2 regions of the Nonomuraea sp. NPDC005983 genome follow, and region 2 is predicted to be linked to the other one. Evidence: predicted binding sites of a transcription regulator. Region 2 holds the regulator's gene; the other holds the start of a gene.
The links. Region 2 encodes HrcA, which represses chaperone genes, less so after heat shock. Its sites were predicted from a motif close to TTGGCACTCTCNNNNNGAGAGTGCCAA; they were not measured.
Positions count from the first base shown of each region.

Region 1: groL (chaperonin GroEL) is a predicted target of HrcA. The motif match lies at 7,713-7,739, and genes of this name have one in related genera.

Region 1 covers NZ_JBEXUP010000111.1:1,019-11,874, forward strand. The annotation lists gene ABZ297_RS34755 (S8 family serine peptidase) at 1-24, opposite strand, end outside; gene ABZ297_RS34760 (hypothetical protein) at 21-635, opposite strand; gene ABZ297_RS34765 (DUF3263 domain-containing protein) at 978-1,280, shown strand; gene otsB (trehalose-phosphatase) at 1,320-2,090, shown strand; gene ABZ297_RS34775 (MFS transporter) at 2,112-3,272, opposite strand; gene ABZ297_RS34780 (trehalose-6-phosphate synthase) at 3,336-4,772, opposite strand; gene ABZ297_RS34785 (RNA polymerase sigma factor) at 4,804-5,358, shown strand; SAM riboswitch class I at 5,438-5,578, shown strand; gene thrC (threonine synthase) at 5,592-6,824, shown strand; gene ABZ297_RS34795 (MoaD/ThiS family protein) at 6,850-7,125, shown strand; gene ABZ297_RS34800 (cold-shock protein) at 7,355-7,555, shown strand; gene groL (chaperonin GroEL) at 7,851-9,476, shown strand; gene ABZ297_RS34810 (YbhB/YbcL family Raf kinase inhibitor-like protein) at 9,567-10,097, opposite strand; gene ABZ297_RS34815 (AAA family ATPase) at 10,213-10,856, opposite strand, start outside.
Region 2 covers NZ_JBEXUP010000032.1:8,652-19,507, forward strand. The annotation lists gene ABZ297_RS16885 (sensor histidine kinase) at 1-335, shown strand, start outside; gene ABZ297_RS16890 (roadblock/LC7 domain-containing protein) at 332-745, shown strand; gene ABZ297_RS16895 (ATP/GTP-binding protein) at 773-1,321, shown strand; gene dnaJ (molecular chaperone DnaJ) at 1,308-2,447, opposite strand; gene hrcA (heat-inducible transcriptional repressor HrcA) at 2,459-3,472, opposite strand; gene ABZ297_RS16910 (hypothetical protein) at 3,628-4,410, shown strand; gene ABZ297_RS16915 (DUF3097 domain-containing protein) at 4,428-5,234, shown strand; gene ABZ297_RS16920 (DUF4870 domain-containing protein) at 5,231-6,013, shown strand; gene hemW (radical SAM family heme chaperone HemW) at 6,006-7,226, opposite strand; gene ABZ297_RS16930 (MOSC domain-containing protein) at 7,401-8,099, opposite strand; gene ABZ297_RS16935 (hypothetical protein) at 8,181-8,669, shown strand; gene ABZ297_RS16940 (sensor histidine kinase) at 8,666-9,907, shown strand; gene ABZ297_RS16945 (response regulator transcription factor) at 9,975-10,775, shown strand; gene ABZ297_RS16950 (hypothetical protein) at 10,830-10,856, opposite strand, start outside.

The DNA of each region.
Region 1 (10,856 bases), on a different contig from region 2:
CAGCCCGGCCATCAGCCTGCTCATCGTGTCAGGTTCCGGTGCAGCGCCGTGGCGAGCTGGCGCGCGGTGGCGCGGAGCCGCGCGGGAGCGCGGTCGCCGGGACGGTACGCTCTGCCGTCCGCGTATCCGGCGGCGGCCAGCACCACGTAGCGGTCACGGACGGCCGCGCGGCCACCGGTGAAGTACTGCCGCGCGCCGAACCGCTCGGCGGGCCCGCCGGAGAAGGCCGCAGGCCGCACGGTCGGCGGCCGGCCTCCCCAGCGGGCGGACGTCCGCCTGCCCGGCTTGGCCAGGACGGCGATGCCGACCGTGGCGACGTAGGTCTCCGTGCTGTCGGTGTAGGTGGCGCGCAGCGCGGTGAGACAGCCCGGCAGCGCGGGCAGGGCACGGCGCTGGAACGCCGCCCGGCAGGACGTCTCGGGGGCGACCCCGGCCAGCACGTACGTCACGCGCGCCCCGGAGGGGCTGGTGCCGGGGACGGTGTGGGGGAAGATCCTGATCGTCGGCCACGCGTGCCAGCGTTCCGGCACGGGCGGTTCGGCCGCCGGCCAGAGCACGGACAGGAGCGACAGCAGGGCAAGCGACAGTTGGAACACGTCGACCTCGGGGGAAGGGGACGCCCGATGTCCGTGCATTCTGACATGCGGCCGATGATTCAATCCGACGCTTCGGTAAACAGACCGATACGCGGTGTAATTACCGTTCTGTGGCTTTCGTCTTCTTAGGGAGTCGGCGAAGGCCGGACGTGAGCCCCAGGCGGAAGGCCGAGGCGCTGCGCCGCGTCACCGCCGCCCGTGGCACGCGGCGACGTAGCCGTCCTCGAGGCGGTAGTCAGTGAGAAGCGTGATGACAGAGGTCACACCTGGTGACTGTACGTCTCGCAATCCACCGTGAACACCCGTACTCGGCACATTACGATGGCGACGGGCCGCGATGCGCGCGACGTGATCGTCGTGTGCCCTTCCGAGGAGGAAACCATGGACACCGCACCGCTCAGCGGTGACAGTGCTGCCGAGGAACCGTCCCGACAACCCCTCACAGAACGCGAACTAGAGCTCCTCGCCTTCGAGCGCCAGTGGTGGCGCCACGCGGGCGCCAAGGAACAGGCCATCAAGGAGACCTTCGGGTTCTCCGCCACCCGCTACTACCAGTTGCTCGGCGAATTGATCGACAGGCCGGAGGCGCTGGAACAGGACCCGATGCTGGTCAAGCGGCTGCGCAGGCTGCGCGCCGCGCGCCAGCGCGACCGCGCGGCCAGACGATTTGGCATGCGTCCCTGACCTGCTGGGTACGGCAGCCGCGTGAGGAACATCCCTGGAATGGAAGCGATTCTGAGAGACCCAGGCGGAGCCGTGATCGGGCTCGACTTCGACGGAACCCTGTCGCCGATCGTGCCCGACCCCGCCTCCGCCAGGATCCACCCGCAGGCCGCCGCCGTGCTCGCCGATCTGGGGCGGCACGTGTGCGCGGTGGTCATCGTGACCGGCAGGCCCGTGGCCAAGGCGCTGGAGCTCGGGCCCGGCCTGGCCGACGTGCCCGGCCTGGTGATACTCGGCCACTATGGCTTCGAGAGATGGGAGAACGGCCGGGTCTCCGCGCCCCCGCCCCCGCCGGGTGTGCCGCGCGCCGAGGCGGAGCTGCCGCTCCTGCTCGACTCGCTCGCCCTGGAAGGCGTGACGGTCGAGGACAAGGGCCGGGCCGTGGCCGTCCACACCAGGCGCGCCGCCGACCCCGAAGGCGCGCTGGCCGCATTGCGCGAGCCGCTGGCCAAGCTGGCGGAGAAGCACGGGCTGGTGATCGAGCCCGGACGGATGGTGCTGGAGCTACGACCGCCCGGAATGGACAAGGGCCACGCGCTCAGCCTGTTCCTCACCGCGCGGTCCGCGCGGTCCGTGCTGTTCGCCGGCGACGACCTCGGCGACCTGGCCGCCTTCGACGCCGTCAGGGTGTCCGGGCTGCCCGGCGTGACGGTGTGCAGCGGCTCGACCGAGGTGACAGCGCTGGCCGAGCGCGCCGACATCGTCGTGGACGGCCCCGACGGCGTGGTGGCGTTGCTGGCGGAGCTGGCGTCGGCTCTCAGTCGCTCGTGAGCCGTCTGCAAGCGCCCGTCGCTAACGCGTCCTGGAGCTGAGCACGCCGCAGACGGCCAGCCCGATGAGCACCGGCACCAGCAGGAACGCGGTGCTGGTGCCGAAGCCGTCGGCGAGCGCGCCCAGCAGGAGCGGCCCGACGGCCATCGCGACGCCGGCCCAGATCGGCGCAGCAGCCGAGGCACGGTCGGGATGGTCGCCCGAGGCGGTGATCATCCCGGCCAGCGCGAGCGGGAACTGCAGCGCGGCGCCGAGCCCGGCGATCACCAGCCCCGCGTAGCCGATCACCGGCTGGGCACCCAGCCAGAAGACCAGCCAGCCGGCTCCGGTCAGCAGCATCGCGCCGACGAGCAGCCGGGCGGGCGGCAGCCGCAGCGCCAGGTTGCCTCCGGCGAACCTGCCGACCGCCAGGCCGACGGTGAACGCGGTCAGGCCGGTGGCCGCCCGCGCGGCGCTGAGCCCGGTGTTGGTGGCGAACAGCGCGGCGGCCCACAGGTTGAAGCAGAACTCCAGCGCCACGACGCAGAACAGCACCGCGCCCGCCAGGTGGAAGCGCCAGCCCGGACGCCCGCCGCTCTCGTGCGGGCCGCCCGCGCTCCGGTCGCGTTCGGGGACCCAGACCCTGCCCAGGGCGGCGGCCAGCACGGCCGTGAGCACGGGCGTGACCAGCAGCGCGGGCCGCCAGCCGAGCCCGTTCTGCGCGGCCACACTGAGCAGGAACGACACCCCGATCCCAAGGACGACGGCGACCCCGTTCGCCTCGCTGATCGCGGCGGCTCCGGCCGGGCCGTGGTGCTCGCTCAGCGCGGCCAACGCGCTGTAGAGCGCCATCGAGCCGAGGGCGCCGCCCAGCCCGTACCCGAGGAGGGTGGCGGGCGCCGCGGGGACGAGCACGATGAGCACGACGCTCGCGCTCATGCCCGCCAGACCGGCCCAGACGAGGGCGCGCCTGCCGAACCTCCTGGTGAGGACGGGCAGCGAGAGCCCGGTCAGCACGTTGCCCGCGGCCATCGCGGTGCCGTGTAACCCGGCGACCGCGTTCGACACGTGCAGGTCGTCGCGCAGGAGCGGCAGGGCGGCGCTCAGGCCGTACAGGAACGTGGCGAACGTGCCGAGCTGGAGGTAGACGAGCCAGGTGGGCAGGTCTCGGGTGAGCCGGATGCGTGCAGAGACCGTCGCCATCCGGCAGCCCCCATCGAATATGCGTGGATGACACCTGTAAGTAGATGCCACCTGAAGTGGATGTCAGCTGAAATCGTAATTCAGGGCATCCAGCTGGGCCGAGAGCCATTTCTGTGGCGGCAGCGCGGTGGCCGCCGCCTCCAGGCTGTCGCGACGGCGCCTGCGCTCATCCTCCGGCATGACCAGCGCCCGGTGCAGGGCCCCCGCCGTGTCGATGACGTCGTACGGGTTGACGACCAGCGCGTGCGCGCCCAGCTCGGCCGCCGCGCCCGCCTCGCGCGAGAGCACCAGCGCGCAGCGCGGCGACAGGACCGGGCCCTCCTTGGCCACCAGGTTCATGCCGTCGCGGATCGGGTTCACCAGCAGCACGTCGGCCAGGCGGTAGGCGGCCAGCGAGCGCGGGTAGTCGTCGTTGACGTTGAGGATCAGCGGGTTCCAGTCTTCGGTGGCGTACTCGTCCTCGATCTCCTGCGCGCAGCGCTGCACCGACGCGGTGTACTCGCGGTACTCGGGCAGGTCGTGCCTGCTGGGGTAGGCGAAGGCGAGGTGGATGACGCGTCCGTGCCACTCGGGATGGGCGGCAAGGAACTCGCGGTAGGCGAGCAGGCCGCGCACGATGTTCTTGGACAGCTCCGTGCGGTCGATGCGGACGATCAGCTTGCGGTCGCCGACCTCGTCCCTGAGCGCGGCCATGTGCGACTCGACGTCCGGCTCGCAGGCCCGCGCCCACAGCGCCTCGCCGTCGACGCCGAGCGCGTGCACGCCGACGCGGGTGGTCCGGCCCCCGTGGGCGACGGTACGGCCGGCGCGGTCGACCTGCGCGCCCAGCAGCCGCTCGCAGCAGTCCATGAACGCGGCGGCCCAGCGCTCGGTGAGGAAGCCCGCGTGGTCGGCGGCCAGGATGCCCTCCAGGACCTCGCGGGCGACCGCGTCGGGGAGCAGCGAGAAGTACTCGGGCGGCGCCCACGGGGTGTGGCTGAAGTGCGCGATGCGCAGGTCGGGGCGCTCGGCGCGGAGCATCGCCGGGGTCAGCGTCAGGTGGTAGTCCTGGACCATCACGCGGGCGCCGTGGCCGGCCTCCTCGGCGAGCGCGAGCGCGAAAGCGCGGTTGTAGTCGCGGTAGGACTCCCACTCGCGCTGGAACCTGGAGCCGAAAATCGGCGCGTTGGGGATGTCGTAGAGCAGGTGGTTGACGAACCAGAGCGTCGAGTTGGCCACCGCGTTGTAGGCGCGGTGGAACGTGGCCGGGGGGATGTCGAGCATCCGCAACGCGCCGGTGTCGTAGCCCGCCTGGTCGAGCCGGCCGCTGGGCGACTGACGAACGGCGCTGCGATCACCGTCGGACAGTGCCGCGCAGACCCAGAGCACGCCGTAGTCCTTGGCGACCCCTGAGAGCCCCGACACCAGGCCGCCACCACCGCGTTTCATGGTCAGCACGCCGTCGTCAGAGACGGTGAACGAGACCGGCCCTCTGTTCGAAGCCACCAGCACGCTGTTCATTTCAGTTGCCTCCGACCTTAGGATCCCAGCTATGGCGCTTGATGAGCTAACCGAGGAACTTGCCCGCTCCGCCGCTGCGGGAGATCATCGCGCGCTCGGCGAGCTCCTGAAGCGGATCGAACCGGACGTGCTGCGACACTGCGCTCGTATCCTGCCCTACCACCAGGATGCTGAGGAGGCCTCCCAGGACACCCTGCTCGCCGTCGCGCGGAACATCGGCCGGTTCGAGGGGCGTGCCAGGTTCAGCACCTGGCTGCACATCGTGACCGCCAACTGCGCGCGCACCACGTACCGGTCGCTGAAGCGCAGGGCGGCGGAGCAGAGCTCCGACGAGCTGCCCCTGCAGAAGCCGGACGTGCGGCGGGTTAGCGTGATCGCCGGGTCGCGGCTCGACCTGCTCGACGCGATGGAGGCGCTGGAGGCCGACAAGCCCGACCTCGCGCAGGCGCTCGTGCTGCGCGACATCGTGCAGCTCGACTACAACGAGGTCGCCGAGCAGCTCAAGATCCCGCTCGGCACCGCCAAATCGCGTATCCACCAGGCGCGCAAGTATGTCCAGGGCGTGCTCGGCGAGGAGTATCGATGAGATCTACTGTCTCGCATTCTGAGACAGCTGGCCGGGATGCGGGCGTGGCCAGGTAGCATCCCTTTCGACAACTGAATATTGCTCATCCAGAGGGGTGGAGGGACCGGCCCTGCGAAGCCCCGGCAACCCTCCCGGTTCAAGGCTCGCGACCCGCGAGGCCGACCGGGACAGGGTGCCAATTCCGGTCTGCGGTCAGGGTGGCCGCAGGCGAAGATGAGGGAAGGCCTCGCTTCATGTCGCTTGACTTTGGTCCTGCTGTCGCTCTCTCCTGCCGCGAGTGCGGCACCCGCTACGACCTTGGTCCCAGCTTCGCCTGTCTGGAGTGTTTCGGGCCGCTTGAGGCGGCCTACTCCTTCGGTGAGGTGACCCGGGCGCAGATCGAGTCCGGGCCCGCGAACATCTGGCGCTACCGTTCGCTGCTCCCCGTCCCCGTCGACGTCGCGTCCAAGCCGAACATGAACCCCGGCTGGACGAAGCTGGTCAAGGCCGGCAACCTCGGGCGGGCGCTGGGCATCAAGTCCCTGTACGTCAAGGACGACTCGGGCAACCCCACCCACTCCTTCAAGGACCGGGTCGTCGCGATCGCCGTCGAGGCGGCGCGCAACTTCGGCTTCCACACCCTCTCCTGCTCCTCCACCGGCAACCTGGCGGGCGCGGTCACGGCCGCCGCGGCCCGGGCCGGGCTCGACGCCTGCGTGTTCATCCCCGCCGACCTGGAGCAGGCCAAGATCGCCATGGCCCGGGTGTTCGGCGGCAAGCTGGTCGGCATCCAGGGCACCTACGACGAGGTCAACCGGTTCTGCTCCGAGCTGATCGGCGACCCGCTGGGCGACAAGTGGGGCTTCGTCAACGTCAACCTGCGGCCGTACTACGCCGAGGGCTCCAAGACGCTGGCGTACGAGATCGCCGAGCAGCTCGGCTGGCGGCTGCCCGAGCAGATCGTCATCCCGATCGCCTCGGGCTCCCAGCTCACGAAGATCGACAAGGGCTTCAAGGAGCTGGTGGCGCTGGGCCTGGTGGAGGACACCCCCTACAAGGTCTTCGGGGCCCAGGCGCTCGGCTGCTCGCCGGTCTCGGCCGCGTTCAAGGCGGGCCACGACGTGGTGCAGCCGGTCAAGCCCGACACCATCGCCAAGTCGCTGGCCATCGGCAACCCCGCCGACGGGCCGTACGTGCTCGACATCGCCCGCCGAACCGGAGGGGCGGTGGAGGACGTCACCGACGCCGAGATCGTCGCCGCGATCAAGCTGCTGGCCTCGACCGAGGGCATCTTCGCCGAGACCGCCGGCGGGGTCACCGTGGGCGTGCTGAAGAAGCTCGTCGAGGCCGGGCAGCTCGACCCGGAGGCCGAGACCGTGGTGCTGAACACCGGCGACGGGCTCAAGACGCTCGACGCCGTGGCCGCCGACGCCACACCCACCGCCGTGATCCGGCCCTCTCTCGACGCGTTCCGCGCGGCTGTCTGACAACCAGGAAAGGCGAGTTAAACCCATGAGCGTTTCTGTGCGGATTCCCACCATCCTGCGCACCTACACCGGTGGTAACGCGGAAGTGAGTGGCGAGGGCGCGACTCTTCGTGACGTCCTTGCCAAGCTCGACTCCGACTACCCCGGCATCGGAGCGCGAATTCTGGATGATTCGGGCAAGATTCGTCGTTTTGTCAACGTTTACGTTGGCGAAGAGGACGTCCGTTTTGTCGAAGGGCTCGACACACCGGCACCTGAAGGCGCACAGATCTCTATCATCCCAGCAGTCGCCGGCGGCTGACCGTCCAGGTGGAGAAGGGCGCCCCTCGGGGCGCCTTCTTCATTTCTCGTTCAATTCAACGAGCCCTCCTCTGGACGAAATATGCGGTTCGTAGATTGACTCTGTTGCCAAACGCCGTGCCACAGGTATGGTCGAGGGCGATCGTCTGGCTGATTTAGCGATAAGTCATGCGATTACGGGTCGCGTATGGAATGGGCGCGATCTGCGAGCCCAGTAAGAGGAGTCAGAAGTGGCGCAGGGCACCGTCAAGTGGTTCAACGCGGACAAGGGCTACGGCTTCATCGCGGTAGACGGTGGTAAGGATGTATTCGTCCATTACTCAGCGATCATGATGGACGGGTACCGCTCTCTCGAACAGGGACAGCGTGTCGAGTTCGAGATCACGCAGGGCCAGAAGGGGCCGCAGGCGGAGTCCGTCCGCTCGGTCTGAAGCGCTGGTACGCAGTGGCCGGCCCGCACGGCAGCGCAGTTCGTGCGGTCTCGCCATCCCCTCTGGGTACGGCGGGCCATGTGGCCCGCCGTACCGACTGACCTGGGCGGCAGTGGTGTTCGCTTGCACTCGGCGGGGTAGAGTGCTAAACAGTTCGTTGGCACTCTCTTCCGCAGAGTGCCAACAACGGGATCGAGGCGATGGGGCCTGCCGAACGGAGTTGCGGGCCCATATGCCGTCGCGGGCGTCGGCTCGGTCCACAACAAGCCACCCTGCATCTGGGAGGTCTAGCCTTATGGCAGCCAAGATGATCGCGTTTGACGAGGACGCCCGGCGCGGTCTCGAGCGCGGTATGAACCAGCTCGCTGACGCCGTCAAGGTGACCCTCGGCCCCAAGGGCCGCAACGTCGTGCTGGAGAAGAAGTGGGGCGCTCCCACGATCACCAACGACGGTGTCTCCATCGCCAAGGAGATCGAGCTCGAGGACCCTTGGGAGAAGATCGGCGCTGAGCTGGTCAAGGAAGTCGCCAAGAAGACCGACGACGTCGCCGGCGACGGCACCACCACCGCCACCGTGCTCGCCCAGGCGCTGGTACGTGAGGGTCTGCGTAACGTGGCCGCCGGCGCCAACCCGATGTCCCTGAAGAAGGGCATCGAGTCGGCCGTCGAGCGGGTCAGCGAGGAGCTCTCCAAGCTGGCCAAGGACGTGGAGACCAAGGAGCAGATCGCCTCCACCGCCTCCATCTCCGCCGCCGACCCCGAGATCGGCTCGCTCATCGCCGAGGCGATGGACAAGGTCGGCAAGGAAGGCGTCATCACCGTCGAGGAGAGCAACACCTTCGGCCTCGAGCTCGAGCTCACCGAGGGCATGCGCTTCGACAAGGGCATGACGTCGATGTACTTCGTCACCGACTCCGACCGCATGGAGGCCGTGCTCGAAGACCCGTACATCCTGATCGTCAACTCGAAGGTCTCGGCCAACAAGGACCTCCTGCCGCTGCTCGACAAGGTCGTGCAGTCGGGCAAGCCGCTCCTGATCATCGCCGAGGACGTCGAGGGCGAGGCCCTGGCCACCCTGGTCGTCAACAAGATCCGCGGTCTGTTCCGCTCGGTGGCCGTCAAGGCTCCGGGCTTCGGTGACCGTCGCAAGGCGATGCTGGGCGACATCGCGATCCTGGCCGGTGGCCAGGTCATCGCCGAGGAGGTCGGTCTCAAGCTCGAGAACGCCACCCTCGACCTGCTCGGCCGCGCCCGCAAGGTCGTCGTCACCAAGGACGAGACCACCATCGTCGACGGCGCCGGTGACCCCGACGCGATCGCCGGCCGGGTCAACGAGATCCGTGCGGAGATCGAGCGCACCGACTCCGACTACGACCGTGAGAAGCTCCAGGAGCGTCTGGCGAAGCTGGCCGGCGGCGTGGCCGTCATCAAGGCCGGTGCGGCCACCGAGGTCGAGCTGAAGGAGCGCAAGCACCGTATCGAGGACGCCGTGCGCAACGCGAAGGCGGCCGTCGAGGAGGGCATCGTCCCCGGTGGTGGCGTGGCGCTGCTGCAGGCGGGCGCGAAGGCGTTCGACAAGCTCGAGCTTCAGGGTGACGAGGCCACTGGTGCGGCGATCGTCCGCAAGGCGCTGGAGGAGCCGCTCAAGCAGATCGCGGTCAACGCCGGCCTTGAGGGTGGCGTCGTGGTCGAGCGGGTTCGCAACCTCACGCCGGGCGAGGGCCTCAACGCCGCTTCGGGTGAGTACGTGAACATGTTCGAGTCGGGCATCATCGACCCGGCCAAGGTGACGCGCTCTGCGCTGCAGAACGCCGCTTCCATCGCGGCGCTCTTCCTCACCACCGAGGCCGTCATCGCTGAGAAGCCGGAGAAGACTCCCGCGGCCCCGGCCATGCCGGGCGGCGGCGACATGGACTTCTGAGTCCACGCCTCACACGAGATCAGGGCGACCCGTTCGGGCCGCCCTTTTCTTGTGCCCGCCCCGGGCGTCTGCCGTTCGGGCCGCGGTGTGTCAGATGCCGAAGTGGGTGACGATGTGGCCGCGGGCGAGCGTGTTGGCGGTGATGTTGAAGCCCACCACGGCGGGGCTCGCGTCGCTGCCGACGCCCAGCGTGTCGACGCCGAGCGCGTGCACGGTGAAGACGTACCGGTGCGGGGCGCCCGGCGGGGGAGCGGCGCCGCCGAACTCCTTGGTGCCGTAGTCGTTGCGCGCGTGCGCCGCCCCCTGGGGGAGCCCCTTGAAGTCGGGGCCGGTGCCCGCGCCGGTGGGCAGCTCCGTGACCGAGGCCGGGAGGTCGTAGAGCACCCAGTGCCAGAACCCGCTGCCCGTGGGGGCGTCGGGGTCGTAGCAGGTGACGGCGTAGCTCCGGGTCTCGGCCGGGGTGCCCGACCAGCGCAGGTGCGGCGAGAGGTTCTGCCCGGTCATCCCCCAGTCGTTGAAGACGTGGAGGTCGCTCAGCCTCTCGCCCTCGGTGATGTCGTCGCTCTCGACCACGAGCGCGGGAACGGGCGGCAGGTATTCGTGCGGGAGCGGTGCGGGCACGGCGTCCTCCTAGGGTGAGAGAGCTCGAGCCACCATCCTAGGGACGGTCGGCCCGCCGGAGCCGGCCTGGTGATAGGGCGTGCCGTGTGGCGGGCGGCCCGCCACACGGGAGCGCTCAGGCCACCAGCTGGGCGGGCAGCGCCTTGTGGTGCAGGACGGTGAGCGAGGTGACCGCACGCGTGAGCACCACGTACAGCCTGGCCAGGCCGCGCGGCTCCGCCGCCACGATGTCGGCGGGCTCGACCACGATCACGTGGTCGTACTCCAGACCCTTGGCCAGCGTCGCCGGGATGACCAGCAGCCGGTGCTCCTCGGTGGAGTCGGGGCCGAGCACGGCGTGGGCCAGGCCGTCGAGCTCGGCGGAGACTCCGGCCACCATCGCGTCGGGCACGATGACGCCGATCGAGCCCTCACGTTCCAGCGCCTCGCGGACGGCCTCCGCGACCGCGCCGCCCTGCCGCACCGCCAGCGAGCCCACACCAGGACGCAGGGAGCGCGGCGGCGCCAGGCCGGGGGCGATGGACGGGAGCAGCTGGGCGGCGTAGTCGAGCACCTCGCGCGGCACGCGGAAGCCGAGCGTCAGCTCGGTGACCTCGCCGTCGGCCTGGCCCAGGTGCTTGAGGACGGTCTCCCAGGAGCTGGTCGACCACGGGGTGGTGCCCTGGGCGAGGTCGCCGAGGACGGTCGCCGAGCCGTTGCGGCAGCGCCGGCCGAGCGCGCGCAGCTGCATCTCCGACAGGTCCTGCGCCTCGTCCACGA
Region 2 (10,856 bases):
TGGTCGGCAGGCTGGCCGAGCGGCTCGGCGTCCGCGTGTGGCTGCACGAGTCGCCGCTGAGCGGCGTCACCGCGCGGGTCGTACTGCCCGAGGGGCTGCTGGCGGCCGACCAGGACGCGGCGCCGGCGACGACCGCGAACGGCCTGGTCCGCCGGAGACCCAGGGCGCGCGGACGCCGCCGTGCGGAGGAGTTCGCCCACTGCGGGCCGGCGGAGCAGGCGGCACGCTCGCCCGAGCGTGTCAGGACCATGCTCAACACGTTCAGGGCAGGCGTGCGCGAGGGAGAGCGGCAGGCCGCCCGCGAGAGGGAACAGGAGGACTCCGCATGCCCGTGAGCACGGAGGCGCAGAACTTCAACTGGCTGCTCGCGAACTTCGTGAAGGGCACCGACGGCGTCACGGACGCCGTCGCGGTCTCTTCCGACGGGCTGCTCATGGCGGTGTCAGAGGGGCTGGGCAGGGAGGGCGGCGAGCAGCTCGCGGCCATCGTGTCGGGCCTGTCGAGCCTGTCGAGGAGCGCCTCCCGCAGGTACGGCATGGCCGGGCTGAAGCTGGTCATGGTCGAGATGAACAAGGGGTTCCTGCTCGTCTCGGTGATCTCCGACGGCAGCTGCCTGGGCGTGCTCGCCGACGTGAACTGCGACCTGGGGCTCATCGGCCACGAGATGGCCGTGCTGTGCGAGCGGGTCGGCGGGGTGCTGACGCCGCAGCTCGTCGCGTCGCTGAAGAACACGCTGCCATGGTGAGCCGGCCACCGGCGGACAGGGGCGGCCGTGGTGTCGCGGGCTGACCCGCCGGCCGCGCGGTCGGCGAAGATCGTGGTCGCGGGCGGCTTCGGCGCCGGTAAGACCACGTTCGTGGGCGCGGTCTCCGAGGTCGAACCGGTAACCGCCGAGGCGGCCATCACCACCGCCGAGTGCCTGTTCGGCGTGGACCGTAAGGCCGCGACGACCGTCGCCTTCGACTTCGGCCGGCTCACCCTGCGCAACGGAGTCGTGCTCTACCTGTTCGGCACCCCTGGGCAGGCCCGCTTCGCCTTCCTCTGGGACGACCTGGTACACGGCGCGCTCGGCGCGGTCGTCCTGGTCGACACGCGCAGGATCGAGCAGTGCTTCCCGGCGGTCGACTTCTTCGAGGAGCGCGGGATGGCGTTCGCGGTGGCCGTCAACAACTTCGACGGGGCCGCGCGATTCGACCTGGACGAGGTGCGCGAGGCCCTGGGCGTCGCCTCCGACGTGCCGTTCGTCGACTGCGACGCCCGCGACGGGGAGTCGGTCAAGGAGGCCATCGCGGCGCTCCTCGACGGGGTCACCTCCCGTTGAAGGCGTCGCGCAACCGCGAGAAGAAGCCCTGCTGGCCGGGGGCGAACTTGCCGGGCGGGCGCTCCTCGCCGCGCTGCTTGGCCAGCTCGCGCAGCAGATCCTCCTGCGCCTGGTCGAGCCGCATCGGGGTCTCGACGTTGACGTGGATCAGCAGGTCGCCACGGCCCGACTCGTTGAGCCGCTGCACGCCGCGCCCGTACATGGTGATGACCTGACCCGCCTGGGTTCCCGGCCGGACGTCGATCTCCTCCGAGCCGTCGAGGGTCTCGACCGCGAGGATGGTGCCGAGCGCGGCGGCCGTCATCGGGATCTGCACCGTGCAGTGCAGGTCGTCGCCGCGCCGCTCGAAGATCTCGTGCGCACGCTCGACGATCTCGAGGAACAGGTCTCCGGGCGGGCCGCCGCCGGGGCCGACCTCGCCCTCCCCGGCGAGCTGGATGTGCGTGCCGTCCTCGACGCCCGCGGGGATGCGCACCTTGATCGTACGCCGGGTGCGGACGCGCCCGTCGCCCGAGCACTCCTGGCAGGGGTGGCGGATGATGGTGCCGAAACCGCCGCACTGGGGGCACGGCCGCGACGTCATCACCTGGCCCAGGAACGACCGGGTGACCTGGGAGATCTCGCCGCGCCCCGAGCACATGTCGCAGGTGTCGGGGTGGGTGCCGGGCGCGGCGCCCGCGCCCTGGCAGACCTCACAGCGCACGGCCGTGTCGACGACCAGCTCGCGGGTGGTGCCGAAGGCGGTCTCGCGCAGGTCGAGCTCGACGCGGATGGTCGCGTTCCTGCCCCTGCGGGCCCTGGTGCGGGGGCCGCGGGTGGCTCCGGCCGTGCCGAAGAAGGCGTCCATGATGTCGCTGAACGGAAAGCCGGCGCCGAAACCGCCTGCCCCCGCGCCCGCCCCGGCGCCGCCGAAGGGGTCGCCGCCCAGGTCGTACATCTGGCGCTTGTTCGGGTCGGACAGCACCTCGTAGGCCTGCGTGATCTCCTTGAACCGTTCCTGGGTCTCGGGATCGGGGTTCACGTCGGGGTGCAGTTCGCGTGCCAGCCTGCGGTAGGCCTTCTTGATCTCGTCCTGACTGGCGTCACGGCGCACCCCGAGGGTGGCGTAGTAGTCGCTGTTTGCCACTTATCGACCTCTTAAGATGCAGCCAGGATCTGGCTGACGTAGCGTGCCACCGCGCGCACGGCGCCCATCGTCACGGGGTAGTCCATCCTTGTGGGACCCAGCACGCCGAGCCGGGCCAGTTGTCTGTCACCGGAACCGTATCCGGTCGCGACGATGGACGTGCCCCGTAGATACGGGTTCTCCGACCCGATGCGCACGGTGAGCGCGGACGGTGTGTCTGTGGAAGTCTCGCCGAGCAGCCGCATGAGCACGACCTGCTCCTCCAGCGCTTCGAGCACGTCGCGCAGGCCGACAGTGAAGTCGGCCCCCGCCAGGTTGGCCGCACCCGCGAACACGATCTTCTCGTCGTGCCGTTCGACCAGCGTCTCCAGCAGCACCGACAGGATCGTCGCCACCACAGGACGGTCTTCGACGGGCAGCCGCTCGGGCAGGTCGGCGATCTGCTCGGGCACGTTGGTCAGGCCGCAGCCGTCGAGGCAGGCGTTGAGGACCGCGCGCAGGTGCGCGACGCGGGTGTCCTCCACCACCTCGGGCAGCTCGATCACCCGCTGCTCGACGCGGCCGGTGTTGGTGATCAGAACGAGCATGACCCGCCGCTCGTTCAGGGGGACCAGCTCGACGTGCCGCACCGTGGAACGGGTCAGGGTGGGGTACTGCACGACCGCGACCTGCCTGGTGAGCTGCGCGAGCAGCCGCACCGTGCGGGTCACCACGTCGTCGAGGTCGACCGCGCCCGCCAGGAACGTCTCGATCGCCCTGCGCTCCGCCCCGGACAGCGGCTTCACCTGTGACAGCCGGTCGACGAACAGGCGGTAACCCTTGTCCGTCGGGACGCGGCCCGCACTGGTGTGCGGCTGGGTGATGTACCCCTCCTCCTCCAGCGCGGCCATGTCGTTCCTGACCGTCGCCGGGGAGACCTTGAGGTTGTGGCGCTCGGCCAGCGCCTTGGAGCCCACCGGTTCATTGGTGGACACGTAATCCTCGACAATGGCGCGGAGCACCGCCAGCTTCCGATCATCGAGCACGTGCTCACCTCCCTGCCTCTTCCTTCGGGAACGACAGATCTAGCACTCTGTGTTCCCGAGTGCCAAGTGTACGGCTCCTGGTCACCAGGCGCGATGACACAGGCGTCCAACGTCCTGCTAGTCAGTTCCAAGCGGCAGGCATCACACTTGCGGACATGACCGACAAATCCCAGCCCCCGACCTTCGGCCCGCCGCCCGGGCAGGGTCCCTCGTACCCCGGTCAGCCTCCTCAGTTCGGGCAACCTCCCCAGTTCGGGCAACCTCCCCAGTTCGGGCAACCTCCCCAGTTCGGGCAGCCTCCATACGGCCCTCCTTACGGCCAGCCGCAGTACCCTCCGCCGCCTCCGTACGGCCAGCCCTACCAGTTCCCGCCCCCCGTGGACCCCAAGCAGATCAGGCCGCGCCTGTGGTGGATCGCACTGGGCTGGGGTGTCGCGGTCATCTGCGTCGTGGTCGGCGTGGTCCTGTTCGGCGCCGGCGTCCTGGGCTCCGTGACGAGCGCCGCGCCGTCCAAGACGTTCGCGTCCGGCCAGGACGTCACCGTCACCGTCGACCCCGCCGACAAGCCCGCGATCTACCTCGCCAGCGCCTCCCAGGTGCACTACGAGTGCCGCATCTCCGGCGGCCCCGGGCAGGCCAAGCTGGCCAACACGCCGATCAACCAGACGGTGACGGACGACGGCGACGTCTGGGAGCTCATCCTGGTCGTCAACGCGCCCGCCAAGGGCGACTACAAGCTCCTCTGCGTCACCCAGGAACAGGCGGACGTGAAGTTCGGCGTGGGCCGCGAGCTGACCGCCGCCGCGGGCGGCATGGTGGGCGGGGTGGCCGCGCTGGTGCTCATCCCGGGGCTGGGGGTGCTGGCCGCGATCATCGTGACGGTCGTCGTCCTCATGCGACGCGGCAGTCACCGCAAGCGCCTTGCGGTCGGCGGGTGATTTGCTACGGTCCCCGTGTGTACGAGGGAGACGTTCTCGCGGGGAACTGGCGGCGACCGGGCAAGGGGAAGATCCCGCAGGTGCCCGCCGAACCGGACCTGGTCGTCGAAGACGCCGACAGCGGCTTCTGCGGGGCCGTGGTGTCGTGCGACAAGGAGGCCGTCACGCTGGAGGACCGGTTCGGCAAGCGCCGCCTGTTCCCGCTCGCGCCCGCCGCCTTCCTGCTCGAAGGCCAGGTCGTGACGCTGGTACGGCCCACCGCCGCGACCGGGGCGCCACGGCGGAGCGCGTCGGGCTCGATCGCGGTCGAAGGGCTGCGCGCCCGCGTCGCCAGAGAGAGCCGGATCTACGTGGAAGGCGTGCACGACGCCGCGCTGGTGGAACGGATCTGGGGCCACGACCTGCGGGTGGAAGGGGTCGTGGTCGAGTACCTGGAGGGCGTCGACGACCTGCCGGCGATCGTCGCCGAGTTCGGGCCCGCGCCGGGGCGACGGCTCGGCGTGCTGGTCGACCACCTGGTGCCCGGGTCCAAGGAGAGCCGGATCGCCGCCCAGGTCACCTCCCCGCACGTGCTCGTGGTGGGCCATCCGTACGTGGACGTCTGGCAGGCGGTCAAGCCGTCGGTGCTGGGCATCCCGGCCTGGCCGGACGTGCCACGCGGCCTGCCCTGGAAGGAGGGTGTGATCGCCGCCCTGGGCTGGGGCGTGGAGCCGGCCGACGCGTGGAGGCGGATCCTCGGCGCCGTCTCGACGTACACCGACCTCGAGCCCGACCTGCTCGGGCGGGTCGAGGAACTGATCGACTTCGTCACGGAGGCAACATGAGCCAGGACCAGCCGCAGCCGCCGCCCGACGACGACGCCACGAGGCGCGTCAATCCCTCGGACATCCCGCCCGCCTCGCCCTCGGGCCCCCAGTACGGGCCGCCATCCGGCCCCCAGTACGGGCCGCCATCCGGCCCCCAGTACGGGCCGCCATCCGGCCCCCAGTACGGGCCGCCTTCGGGCCCTCAGTACGGGTCCTCCCCGTCCGGCCCCCAGTACGGGCCGCAGTTCGGGGCTCCGTCCGGGCCGCAGTACCCGCCCCCCTCCGGCCCTCAGTACGGCCAGCAGCCCGGTTACGGCGGGCAGCCCGGCTATGGCCAGCAGCCCGGTTACGGGCCGGGGGCCGGTTACGGCGCCCAGGCTGATCACGCCTACGGGCAGTCCGCTCCGCCGCCGCCCGGCTACGGTTACGGGGCGCCGCGGCAGGAGCCGCATGTGCCCGGCAAGTACGGCCCGCGCCCCGGCAGCGACGACACCACGATGGCGATGCTGGCCCACCTGCTCGGCCTGGTCGTCTCCTGGGTCGGCCCGCTGATCATCTACCTGATGAAGAAGGACGAGTCCCCGTACGTCCGGGACCAGGCGGCGGAGGCCCTGAACTTCCAGATCACGATGTTCATCGGCTACCTGGTCGCCGGAGTCCTGACGATCGTCCTGATCGGCCTCATCCTGCTGCCGCTCGTCTGGATCGTGTCGCTGATCTTCCACATCCAGGCCGCCATCGCCGCCAACCGCGGCGCGAACTACCGCTACCCGATCGCCATCCGCCTGATCACATGACGAGGTCGCGCACCAGCGCGTCGGCGAGCAGCCGCCCCTTCAGGGTGAGCACCATCCGTCCCGCCTTGAACGGCTCCGTCTCCAGCAGCCCGTTGCCGAGGGCGGCCGCGACGGCCGACCGGGCGCCCGGGGCGACGCCGGCGAGCGGATAGCCGGACGCCAGCCGCAGTTCCAGCATCAACCGCTCGACGTCGCGGTCCTCGGCGGGGAGCACCTCGCGCGCGTGCGCGGGCGAGGTGCCCGCGGCCAGGCGCTGCGCGTACGCGGCCGGATGTTTGACGTTCCACCAGCGGGTGCCGCCGACGTGGCTGTGCGCGCCCGGCCCGGCCGCCCACCAGTCGCCGCCGGTCCAGTAGAGCAGGTTGTGCCGGCATCTGGCCTCGTCGGACGTCGCCCAGTTCGACACCTCATACCAGCGGAAACCGGCCGCCTCCAGCATGGAGTCGGCGATCTGGTAGCGGTCGGCGGCCACATCGTCGTCGGGCATGGGCAGCTCGCCGCGCCTGATCCTGGCGGCCAGCCGGGTGCCTTCCTCCACGATCAGCGAGTACGCGGAGACATGGTCGGGCTCGGCGGCGATCGCGGCGTCCAGCGTGGCCCGCCAGTCGTCGTCGGACTCGCCCGGCGTGCTGTAGATCAGGTCGAGGTTGACGTGCCCGAACCCGGCCTTCTTCGCCTCCTGGACGGCCTGCGCCGCCCGTCCGGGGGTGTGCCGGCGGTCGAGAACCTTGAGGACGTGCTCGCGGGCGCTCTGCATGCCGAAGCTGACCCGGTTGAACCCCGCTTCCAGCAGACCGTCGAGGTAGGCGGGATCGACCGACTCGGGGTTGGCCTCGGTGGTCACCTCCGCGCCGGGGCGCAGCCCAAACTCGGTGTCGACGGCGCGCAGGATGCGGCTGAGGTCGGCGGCGCGCAGCAGCGTCGGGGTGCCGCCGCCGAAGAACACCGTCTCCACGGGGAGGTCCACGTCGCCCAGGACGCGGCGGGCCAGCCGAACCTCCTCGATCGCGGTGTCGGCGTAGTCGCGCTGCGAGGCGCCGGGGCCCAGCTCGGCGGCGGTGTAGGTGTTGAAGTCGCAGTAGCCGCAGCGCGTCACGCAGAACGGGACGTGCACGTAGAAGCCGAACGGGCGCTCACCGAGGCCGCGCAACGCGCTCTCGGGCAACTCGCCGGACTGAGGGGCGGCCTCGCCGTCGGGCAGGGTGGATGGCACGCCTCCAGTCTGCCCGCTACCACCCACTACCCGATCCACCCCCTCCCCCAACGCCCCGCACCAGCCGCCCACTCCCCCCACCTTCTGAGGGTCGGGGGTTCAGCGCAGCAGGGCCCCGGCGACGGCGGGCCGGTGGCGCCGCTGCCTGTCACCGCCCGCGACCGCCAGGGCCGGTCAGGTCGGCGTCAGATCGGAGCCGGTGCCCAGGACCCGCTTGGCCGCCTCGTCCCAGGCGCTGTCGTGCCCGGGAAAGGCGACGACGCGGCGCATCAGCTCCTTGTCGCCGTGGAAGGCCAGGAAGGACTGGGCCACCGTCACGCTCCCCTCGGGACGCGACACGATCTCCACCTCGTCCCCCACTTCCAGCTCGCCGGTCTCCACGACCTTCAGGTACGCCCCGGGACGTCCGGCACGGGTGAACCGATTGACCCAGCCCGGCTCGTCCATCCAGTTCCTGAACACCACGCACGGCACCCGTGGCCCGCTCACCTCCAGCAGGGCGGTGCCGATCCGCCACCGCTCGCCGAGCAGCGCGCCGTTGACGTCGAGCCCCGAGGCGGTCAGGTTCTCACCGAACCGGCCGTCGGGCACCTCACGACCGAGTTGCCGCTCCCACCAGTCGTAGTCCTCCCTGGCGTAGGCGTAGACGGCGTGGCTGGGGGCGCCGTGGTTGGCGAGGTCCGCGCGCTCGTCGCCGGCCAGCCCGTTCGCCCGCACCTCGACCCGGTAGGTGACCGGGGTCTTGTCGATGGCGGTACGCAGGAGCTTGCCTGCCCACTCTGCGTCGACCGCTTTGCCGACATTGACCGAGATGATGCGCATGCTCTTGACGGTAACCGCGAGCTCGTCGGACGGCGATCGGATATTCGCCATGCTCTCCACCCCAGGGTGGAGATCCTCGCCTCAACCCCCGGGCCGATCCGGAGGAACCCCCTGGCTCCTACCTTCTCAGGCATGGACCCGATTCTGGCCCCCGCCCTCATCCTCCTCGCCGTCGCCTTCGTCGTGTACCGGCAGATGATGACCCGTCCCACGGCCAGGAGCGGCCTGGTCTACGTCGCCGGAGCCATGATCGTGCTCGGGCTGGTGAACGGGGCCCTGATCGACACTCGTCACCTGACCATCAGCATCACACTGCTGGTCGTCGAGAGCGTCGCCGCCGTCGCCCTGGGAGCGGTCCGCGCCGCGACCGTCCGCGTCTGGATGGACGCGGCAGGGGTCACCTGGTCGAAGGCCACCGGCTGGACCATGCTGGCGTGGGCCGGCTCGGTGGTGGCCCGCGTCGGCCTCTACTACGCCGGGACGCTGTTCGGCCTCGCCTCCTCGACCAACGGCATCCTGTTCTTCATGGGGCTGACGGTGGGGGTCCAGGCCCTTCTCGTCGCCTGGCGGGGACAGGCCCTGGCCCGCGAGACCAGGCGAGAGGATAGCTTCGTGAGATGACCCCCGAGCCGAGCAGGATCGCCGCCACCGTACTCCGGCTGGGGGCGATCGCGCTGTTCGTGGTGGCGCAGAGCGGGTCTCACCCTGGCCTGAGCCTCAAGGGCGAGGGCCTCGGGGCCACCCTGCTGACGGCGTCCGTGGTGCTGACGCTGCTCGTCGCCGTACTCCCGTCCGCCCCACCAGCCCATGGAGCCCCTCACCCGGCAGGGATGTCCGCTCCGTCGCTCGACGGTGGTGTGGTGCCGGGACCATCCGTACAACGGACGCCAGGGGAGCCTGGGCGCTCGTGGGTCGATGGGGTGGCGGCGTCGCTGAACAGGTTCTCGTCGGCCACGCTGCTCGGCGTGCCGGTCAAGCTGATCGCCCTCGGCCTCGGCGTCGTCCTGTCGATCGTCCTGGACTGGGTGGCGGAGGGTAGCCCCGCCATCGCTGTGCTGTACTTCTGCGTCGGCGCGGCAGGCGCCCGGTACCGGCTGGCGCAGGCGCTGCCGATCGTCGCGCTCGCCGCGACGGGCCTGCTGGTGTCGGGCGCAGACTCCGGCCAACTGGACCGCGACCTCAGCCTGATCTTCAGCATCGGCGTGGTGTTCCTGGTGATGTACTCCATCAAGGAGCGCCGCGCGGCCAGGGCGGTCCAGGCTCGGGAGGCCGTCCTCGCGGAGCGCGCCAGGATCGCCCGGGAGATCCACGACATCCTCGCCCACTCCCTCTCGGCGCAGATCGTCCACCTGGAGGGCGCCAAGCTCCTGCTGCGGGCGGAGCGGAACGACGAGGCCCTGGAGAGGGTGGTGCAGGCGCGCGACCTGGCGAAGTCGGGGCTGGAGGAGGCGCGCAGGGCGGTGTCGGCCCTTCGCGAGGACCCGCCCGCGCTCCCGTCGGCCCTGCGAACTCTGGCCGACGACTTCGAAACCGCCACCGGCCAGTCGTGCACGCTGTGCATCACGGGGACGCGCCGCCGCCTCCAGCCGGAAACGGAGCTTACCCTGATCCGGACCGCCCAGGAGGCCCTCACCAACGTCCGGCGCCACGCCCCTGGCCGGCCCGCCGCCGTCCGCCTCGCCTTCGCCACCCGCTCCTGCGACCTGGAGGTCACCAACCCCGCCGCGTCGGCGCCGGGCGACCCTGGGGGAGGATATGGCCTCATGGGCATGCGTGAACGCGCCGAACTCCTGGGCGGCACCTTGACGGCCGGCGAGACGCCGAACGGCTTCCGTGTCCACCTCAAGGTGCCGGCGTGACCTCCCGCCACCGCCAGAAGGAGGGCATGCCCCGTTCATCCGCTCGCCCGCGTCGACGGTGGTGCTCGTGACGAACGTCAGGGTGGTGGTGGTCGACGACCAGACCGTGGTCCGTGAGGGGCTGGTGCTGGTGCTGGGGCTGCTGCCCGGGATCGAGGTCGTCGGATCGGCGGGCGACGGTGAAGGCGCGCTCCGGATGGTGTCGGAGCAGCGTCCGGACGTCGTGCTGATGGATCTGCGGATGCCGCGCATGGACGGCGTGGAGGCCACCAGGCGGATCCGGGCTGAGTACCCCGGGACCCAGGTGGTGGTGCTCACCACGTACGCGGACGACGAGTCGGTGTTCGCGGCGCTCAGGGCGGGAGCGCGCGGCTTCCTCACCAAGAGCGCGGACTCCGACGAGATCGCCAAGGCGGTCGCCACCGTCGTGCGGGGCGACGCCCAGCTTGACCCGGCCGTCCAGCGACGCCTCCTCGACTCCATAACCCACCCGAACCCCTCGCCTCGGGGCTCCGAGCCTCGTCCCGACACGCAGCCGCCGGGCTCCGCGCGCACGAGCGCCCCGCGCTCCGACGCCGAGGGCCCACCCCATGACGCGGCCGCATCCCGCCCCGGGACGCCACCCTCTGCCTGGACCGTTCGGCACCGTGGCGGCGATGGCCCGCTTCCTGACGGATTGACGCCTCGTGAGGTCGAGGTGCTGCGGCTCATCGCCGAAGGGCTGTCGAACGCGGAGATCGCCGCCCGGCTCTACGTCACCGAGGCCACCGTCAAGACACACATCAACAACCTCTTCGCCAAAGCGCGGCTGAGGGACCGGGCCCAGGCGGTCACCTACGCCTACCGGCACGGCCTGGCAGCGACCTGACCTCGCCTCCGTCGTCTCCGTGGAGCCTGTGGGCGGTGAGGGCACGGCGGCAGGCTACCGGCCGTCGGAGGTGTTCAGTTG